2 regions of the Planococcus notacanthi genome follow, and region 2 is predicted to be linked to the other one. Evidence: riboswitches for the same ligand, from Rfam matches in the RefSeq annotation. Region 2 holds a riboswitch; the other holds the start of a gene.

Region 1 (4,215 bases), on a different contig from region 2:
GGCATTGGCTGTGCTGATTTTGCTGGTGACCAAGTCGGTTTCAATGGACGATGCAAAAAACGACGTGCAGTTCAATGTGCTGCTGCTGATCGCCAGTGCATTCGGGGTAGGAGCGGCCATGACCAAAACTGGTCTGGCGCAATGGGCGGCGGATGGCTTGTTGGCAATCGGACAGCCGTTCGGCCTGCTAGCTATTCTGATTTTAATTTACCTGCTGACCAGCATCTTTACAGAACTGATCACCAATAGCGCTGCGGCTGTCCTGATGATTCCAATCGGCATTGAAATGGCCAGCAACCTGCAGCTTGATCCCATGGGCTTCGCAGTGATCATCACGATTGCTGCCTCTGCAAGCTTTATTACCCCAATCGGTTATCAGACCAACTTGATCGTCTATGGGCCAGGCGGCTACAAATTCATGGATTATGTCAAAGTGGGCACGCCACTCAGCATTCTGGTTATGTCGGTGACCATCGGAATCGTTTACTATTACTGGTTTTAGGAGGAGAAAAGATGACCAAATCAACGAATATTGTATGGCATGAATCAAGTGTCACAAAAGAGGACAGACAAAAATTGAATAACCACAAAAGCGGGGTGCTGTGGTTCACCGGGTTATCGGGATCAGGAAAATCGACGGTATCTGTGGCCCTGGAAAAAGAGATCCACGCACTTGGAATCCGTACCTATCTATTGGATGGGGATAATGTCCGCCACGGATTGAATAAAAATTTGGGATTCAGCCCGGAAGACCGGACAGAAAACATTCGCCGCATCGGTGAAGTTGGAAAACTGATGAGTGATGCAGGGGTATTGACGCTATCGGCATTTATTTCGCCGTATCAGGAAGATCGCGACCAGGTGCGTGCCTTGCTTGAAGAAGATGAGTTCATTGAAATATACGTCAAATGCAGTGTGGACACTTGCGAAGACCGCGACCCGAAAGGCCTCTATAAAAAAGCACGAGCCGGCGAAATCAAAGGATTCACAGGCATCGATGCGCCATATGAAGAACCGGTGAATCCTGAAATCGTCATTGAAACCGACAAGCAGACTTTGGAAGAGTCGGTTCAGACAATTACAGATTACTTGAAGAAAGCAGGATATCTGGGCTGATGGCCAGTGGCATTGATCCAGTGAAATTGCTGGAAATCAGTCTTGCAGCCGGCAAAGAAATCATGGCGGTTTATGGACAGGAATTGATCATTGAAGCGAAGGCTGACGATTCACCACTGACCATTGCCGATCAGCGGTCGCATCAGACCATTGAAAGAGGACTGCAGATTGCCTACCCAGACATACCGGTTCTCAGCGAAGAGGGCAATAAAATCCCTTATGAAGAGCGGAAAAACTGGCAGCGTTTTTGGCTGGTGGATCCACTCGACGGCACGAAGGAATTCATCAAACGCAATGGTGAGTTCACCGTCAACATCGCTTTAATAGAAGAGAACTATCCGGTTTTGGGTGTGATTTACGTGCCGGCCATGGATGTTTTCTACTACGGTGAAGAAAACAGCGGCGCATTTAAATTGGAAGCTGCTTCAGCTCGAAAGTTTGAAAAAACCGATGAATTATTCGAGGGAAGCATTCTGTTGACTGCAAAAAAAGCTTTAGACCGGACTCGAATCGTAACAAGCCGTTCGCATATGTCCGCTGAAACACAGGAATTCATCGATCGGATAAACGACGATAGCCAACCAATCGAACAGATATCGGCAGGCAGTTCACTGAAGTTTTGTCTGGTAGCAGAAGGGGGAGCGGATTATTACCCCCGCTTTGCACCGACTATGGAATGGGATACGGCAGCCGGCCAGGCGATTGTCGAAGCATCTGGCGGAGTTGTGCAGAGCGTTAAAGACCAAACCCGCTTTTCCTACAACAAAGAAAGCCTGAAGAATGGCTGGTTTTTGGCAAGAATCTAAAAAGCTTAAGGCTAGTGAATGAAGAAAATGGAAACTCTGTATTGCAGAAAGTAAATAAATGATATTTTCAGAGTTTTATTGACAGTTATCTTTTATTGCTATAGTATTTAGAGAAATTATTAAAACCAAGTAATCTTATAAGGTATTTCTTATCATGAGAGGTGGAGGGACTGGCCCTTTGAAGCCTCGGCAACAAGTTCTGGTTTTTGACCGGATACACTGTGCCAATTCCAGCAGGTTCCATTGGGATCTGGAAGATAAGAAGACAGGCCCCGCAAACTGCGAATTGGTACCCTCTCTTCTTGTTCCATTGGAAGAGGGGGTTTTTATTTTAGTGGCACGGAGGAATATCCAACCAACGGGACTGCTTACTGAAAATCTTTAATTCAATATATAGAAGTTTAAAGGAGGAAGTTAGGATGAGCCACGCTGTTTCGTACGAGCAATTTACTGGAGATCCATTTAAAGATCTGGCACCGGCCGATCTCTTGAAAGGGGCTGCTGATATTCTGCAATGGGCCTATGAATCCTATGGAGAGGATATTGTCTATGCTTGCAGCTTTGGGGCAGAAGGCATGGTGCTGATTGATTTGATCTCCAAGGTGAAAAGCGATGCCGAAGTGGTGTTTCTCGATACCGACGTCCACTTCAACCAAACTTATGAACTGATTGAACGCGTCAAGAAGCGCTACCCGAAATTGAATATCCGGATGAAAAAGCCGGAATTGACGTTAGAAGAGCAAGCCAGCCAGTTCGGTGATGAACTATGGAACAGCCAGCCGGATAAATGCTGTGATATCCGCAAGGTCAAGCCGTTGGAACAAACACTTTCGGGTGCACAGGCTTGGATTTCAGGCCTTAGAAGAGAGCAGTCAGCCAGCCGCAGCAAGACGGATTTCATCAACAAGGACAACCGGTTCAAGTCGGTTAAAGTTTGTCCGCTGATTCATTGGACATGGGACGATGTTTGGCAGTATATCCAATTGAATAGCCTGGAATACAACATTCTGCATGACGAAGGTTATCCAAGCATCGGCTGCAAGCATTGCTCTTTTGCAGTGACGACTGATGGAGACAGCCGCGACGGCAGATGGAAAGGCTTTGCGAAAACTGAATGTGGCCTGCATACATAATTAGGCCGGCAATAGAGTAAATTACCGATCAGAAAATGGCATAATCATCGTTTCTCTGGTTGAAAAAAGGAGTCTAGGAAGCTTATGAAAAAAGTCTATTTAGTGGGTGCAGGTCCAGGCGACCTTGATTTGATTACAGTGAAAGGGTTGAAAGCCATTCAGAAGGCTGATGTCATCCTTTATGATCGCTTAATAAACCAGGAATTGCTGGACGAAGCGAAAGAACATGCCCAATTGATTTATTGCGGCAAAAAACCCGATAACCATTCCTTGAAGCAAGAAGAAATCAACGAGCTGCTTTGCCGGTTCGCATTGCAGGGGAAAATCGTGACACGTTTAAAAGGAGGCGATCCTTTCGTCTTCGGCAGAGGCGGAGAAGAAGCAGAGGCATTGGTGGACCACAATATCCCGTTTGAAATTGTTCCAGGTATCACAGCGGGCATTGCAGCGCCGGCTTACGCCGGAATTCCGGTCACTCACCGTGATTACAGTTCTTCCGTAGCCTTTATTTCAGGAGTCAGCAAAGTGGGCGTCGACCAGGATGAATACTGGGAACATGTCGTCAAAAGCATGGATACGTTGTGCATCTACATGGGTGTCAGCAAGCTTCCTGAAATCTGTGGCCGCTTAATGCGCCACGGATTAAAACCGACGACACCGATCGCCTTGATTGAATGGGGGACGACAGAACGCCAACGGACGGTTACGGGAACACTCGAAGACATTATCCGAAACGCCAAGGATTTCGAGAATCCATCGATGATTGTGGTGGGAGAAGTGGTTCGATTGAGAGACAAATTGCAATGGTATGAGCAGCTGCAGGACGAACAGCAATTCCAGCTTGCCGCCCATGTTGGATAAGGAGATGGTGACATGCAGGCTGTACTTTACGTAAGCCATGGAAGCCGTGTAAAAGAAACACGCGATGAAGCGATGGCGTTTATGGAGCAGGTTCATCAAAAGGTAGATGTAACTCTTCACGAAACCTGCTTTTTGGAGCTGGCCAGTCCGGATATTGGGGAAGGAATTGACAGCCTTGTCAAACAAGGCGCGACAGCAATTGCAGTCGTTCCAGTTCTGTTGCTGAGCGCCGGACATTATTACGAAGACATTCCAGATGAAATCAAAAAATCGGTCTTGCGTTATCCGGATATCCGCTT
Region 2 (4,215 bases):
GGAATTTGTCGTACCTGCCGAATCTTATTATGTATTAGGGGATAACCGCTTAAATAGCATGGATTCCAGGGTTTTGGGTTTTATTTCTAAAGACTCAGTCCTTGGTGAAGTGAAAATCAGGTTGTCGCCTTTCGAGCATATCGGTTTTGTGAAATGAATCAGATGTGGACAATCTTCTCAATTTTTAAAAGGACAGCAGCCCCGTATTGGGACGCTGTCCTTTATGCACTCTAAAATAATTTCAAAGCTTCGATGCGATTGACCGCTTCAATGATGCGGGTTTCATCAACCAGTAATCCGACACGGACAAAACCTTCTCCAACATCGCCGAAACCACTGCCTGCCGCAACTGAAATATCTGCTTTCTCAAGAAGGAAGTCGGCAAATTCCACGCTGGTGAAACCTTCTGGAACCGGCAGCCAGGCAAAGAAAGAGCCTTGTGGTGCTTTGATGTTCCAACCGATCCGCGCGCATTCAGCCACCAGGACGTTGCGGCGTTTTTCATAAAGGCCGACCAATTCATCTACGCATTGCTGGTCGGCATTCAACGCCTCTGCCGCAGCCAATTGGACGGCAGGGAACAAACCGGCGAAAAAATGGTCCTGGATCAAGTTCAAGGCTTCAATCATTTTGGAATTGCCGACAGCAAATCCGATGCGCCAACCTGCCATGTTGTAAGTCTTCGATAAAGTGTACATTTCGATGCCAACTTCTTTAGCCCCTTCAGATTGAAGGAAACTGACCGGTTTTTTTCCGTCAAACCCGACAGCTCCATAAGCGAAATCATGGACAACCGCAATGCTGTTGTCCTTGGCGAATTTGACTGTCTCATCGAAGAATTCTTTAGTCGCTACTGCACCGGTTGGATTGTTCGGGTAGTTCAAATACATCAGTTTGGCACGTGAACGGATGCTTCCAGTCAACTCGGCATAATCCGGCAAATAGCCATTTTCCGGATTCAGCCTCATCAGCTCATACCCGATATCTGCAAGCGGGGCTCCCGACAGGTAATCCGGATAACCGGGATTCGGCAGAAGTAATAGATCATCTGGATCCAACAAAGCCAAGGGCAGCTCAACAAGTCCGATTTTCGTTCCTGCCAAGATTGCCACTTCGAGGTCAGGATCGATATCCACACCATACTCGCGTTTGTAAAAATTCACAGCGGCTTGACGCAGTTCCGCTATGCCGCGAAAAGGTGAATATTTATGCGTTTTTGGATCGGCTGCAGCGGTTTGCAGGGCTTTGATAATATGATCGGGCGTCGGCTGGTCGGGATTGCCTTGGCCAAGATTGATGACATCGCGTCCTTCAGCGATTGCTTTGCTTGTTTTGGCCACCAGTGAAGCGAAAAACTGCGTGGGCAAGTTTTGGAGCCGTTTTGAAAAGTCCATGTGATTCTCCTTATTTTCGAAATAATTGCACTTCTACTTCAAATCTTATAGAGTTGAAGGTAACTTGTCTAGTGGAGGAGAAACGAATGAAAATTGCATGCGTTCAAATGGATATCGCTTTTGGTCAGCCGGAATTGAATTATCGGAAGGTCCTGGATTATTTAACGGAAGCGGCAAGCAATGGAGCGGAGACGATCGTCTTGCCTGAAATGTGGAATACAGGATATGCATTGACCGAACTGGATACATTGGCAGACAGCACAAACCGGACAGTGGAATTGCTCAAAAGTTTTGCGAAAGAGCATAAAGTCAATATTGTGGGTGGCTCTGTTTCGACTGAAAAAAACGGAGGATTCTATAATACGATGTACGTTGTCGACAAAGACGGCGGGCTGGTTTCGGAATACGATAAAGCTCACCGTTTTTGTTTAATGGATGAACATATCCATCTTGAAGAAGGCGATACACTTGGCACATTCGAATTGGATAATCAGACATACGGAGGCGTCATTTGTTACGATATCCGTTTTCCTGAATGGATCCGTGCCCAGGCGCTGAACGGTGCAAAACTTGTATTTGTATCAGCGGAATGGCCCGAAGCGCGGATTGATCATTGGCGCATCTTGTTGCAGGCACGCGCCATCGAAAACCAAATTTTTATTGTCGCCTCGAACCGTATCGGCAGTGATCCAAACAATGAATTCGGCGGCAGCACGATGGTGATCGCTCCCTGGGGAGAAGTTCGTTTGGATATGAAGAAAGAGGAAGGCATTGGTTATGCAGAAATCGATTTGGATGAAGTAGAGGAAGTCCGGAAGCGCATTCCGGTATTCGCCGATCGCCGTGAGCAATTGTACGAAAAATTCAAAAAGTAGATTGACACTCGCTGGGGATGCCTGTAACATAAAATTCAATTAAATAACTTAAACTTATCAAGAGAGACTGAGGGACAGGCCCTGTGACGTCCGGCAACCCCCGATTGGGAAGGTGCCAAATCCAACGGAACCCAATGTTCCGAAAGATAAGTCGAGAAACTAAATTTTTCGATGCTTCTTTCTTGATGAAAGAGGCATCTTTTTATTGGCGGGAGGAAGCTATGATACAGATTGAGAAATTGACGAAAACTTACACAACTAAGCATGGCACCGTCACTGGAGTGGATAATGTTTCATTGGAAATCGGAAAAGGTGAAATTTTCGGCATCGTCGGCTATTCAGGTGCCGGCAAAAGTTCGCTGATCCGTTGCATCAACTTGCTTGAACGGCCGACTTCCGGCAGCGTCACAGTAGATGGCAATGATTTGACCAAACTACACAGTGAAAAATTGAGAAAAGCCCGTTTGAAAATCGGCATGATTTTTCAGCATTTCTACCTGATCAGCCAAAAGACGGTGTACGAAAATATCGCTTTTGCGCTTCGGGCTGCAGGCACTCCATCTAAAAATCTGAAAGGCCGCGTGGAGGAATTGTTGGAAATGGTCGGTTTATCAGATAAACGCGATGTTTATCCAGCTCAATTGAGCGGTGGACAGAAACAGCGTGTCGGCATCGCACGGGCATTAGCCAACAATCCGGCCGTTTTGTTATGTGATGAAGCAACATCGGCACTGGATCCGAATACCACATTGTCCATTTTGCGTTTATTGAAAGACATCAATCTTAAATTGAACATCACAATTGTACTGATTACGCATGAAATGAATGTCGTCAAGGAAATCTGTGACCGCATGGCCGTCATGCAAGGTGGCCGTGTCATTGAAGAAGGTCAGGTCTACGACATTTTTGCAGATCCTCAAAAGGAATTGACTAAGGAATTCATCTCCAGCGTCGTCTCTTTCAATGTTCCGGAACATCTGTTGAGCGAATTTACGGGTACAGTAGTGAAAGTGTTGTTCAAAGGGGGAGTGGCCGGAGAAGGCGTAATTTCCGATATGCTGCAGAATTATCCGGTCAAAGGAAACTTTTTGCATGGAGCAATTGAGTACATTCAGGAAAGGCCGCTTGGCGTTTTTATCATGGAGTTGAAAGGGACTTCTTCTGACGTCATGGATGCATTGAAGTATATGGAAAGCAGATCGGCAATTGTGGAGGTGATTCCGAATGGGCGTTGAATGGGGACGAATTATTGAATTATGGCCCGAAATACAGACTGCTTTTTTTCAGACACTGACAATGATCGGGATTTCCTTGGCAGTGGCTTTGATTGTCGGCCTGCCTTTGGGAATCTTGCTGTTCATTACAGACCGCGGCTTATTTCTTGAAAACCGGCCGGTCAATGCTGTGATTGGTTTTATCGTCAATATTGTACGCTCTATTCCGTTTATCATTTTGTTGGTGGCACTTATTCCACTGACGAAACTTATTACAGGAACAACCATTGGCCCGATTGCGGCGAGTGTGTCCCTATCGGTTGCGGCGATTCCGTTTTTCGCACGTATTGTGGAAAACTCACTGCGTGAAATCGATAAAGGCGTCATTGAGGCAGCGATTGCCGTGGGTGCGACACCATGGATGATCATCAAAGACGTTCTGCTGCCGGAAGCGAAAGCAAGCATTATCCAGGGGGTGACATTGACCATCATCAGCCTGGTCGCCTATTCTGCGATGGCAGGCGTAGTAGGCGGCGGAGGCATTGGAGATTTGGCCATCCGCTTCGGCTATTACCGCTACGATAATACGATCATGATTGTTACTGTTGTCATTTTGATTGTGTTGGTCCAATTGATTCAACAAGCTGGCGACTATACGGCGAAAGCCATCGATAAACGATAAGGGGAGAATGACATGAAAAAATTAGGATTTATTTTAGCAGCAAGCGCATT

What was found. A riboswitch is a leader RNA that binds a small molecule or an ion and turns the genes downstream of it on or off. The one in region 2 is predicted to bind S-adenosylmethionine.
Region 1: another riboswitch for S-adenosylmethionine. It lies ahead of QMA01_RS15210 (phosphoadenylyl-sulfate reductase); the one in region 2 lies ahead of QMA01_RS09830 (methionine ABC transporter ATP-binding protein).

The regions. Positions count from the first base shown of each region.
Region 1 is NZ_JASDCQ010000004.1:391,574-395,788, reverse strand. Features, by position in the region: gene QMA01_RS15225 (SLC13 family permease) at 1-502, shown strand, start outside; gene cysC (adenylyl-sulfate kinase) at 514-1,116, shown strand; gene cysQ (3'(2'),5'-bisphosphate nucleotidase CysQ) at 1,116-1,922, shown strand; SAM riboswitch class I at 2,069-2,186, shown strand; gene QMA01_RS15210 (phosphoadenylyl-sulfate reductase) at 2,342-3,055, shown strand; gene cobA (uroporphyrinogen-III C-methyltransferase) at 3,140-3,916, shown strand; gene QMA01_RS15200 (sirohydrochlorin chelatase) at 3,929-4,215, shown strand, end outside.
Region 2 is NZ_JASDCQ010000002.1:470,239-474,453, forward strand. Features, by position in the region: gene lepB (signal peptidase I) at 1-157, shown strand, start outside; gene QMA01_RS09820 (pyridoxal phosphate-dependent aminotransferase) at 231-1,394, opposite strand; gene QMA01_RS09825 (carbon-nitrogen family hydrolase) at 1,481-2,269, shown strand; SAM riboswitch class I at 2,321-2,422, shown strand; gene QMA01_RS09830 (methionine ABC transporter ATP-binding protein) at 2,491-3,504, shown strand; gene QMA01_RS09835 (methionine ABC transporter permease) at 3,494-4,165, shown strand; gene QMA01_RS09840 (MetQ/NlpA family ABC transporter substrate-binding protein) at 4,178-4,215, shown strand, end outside.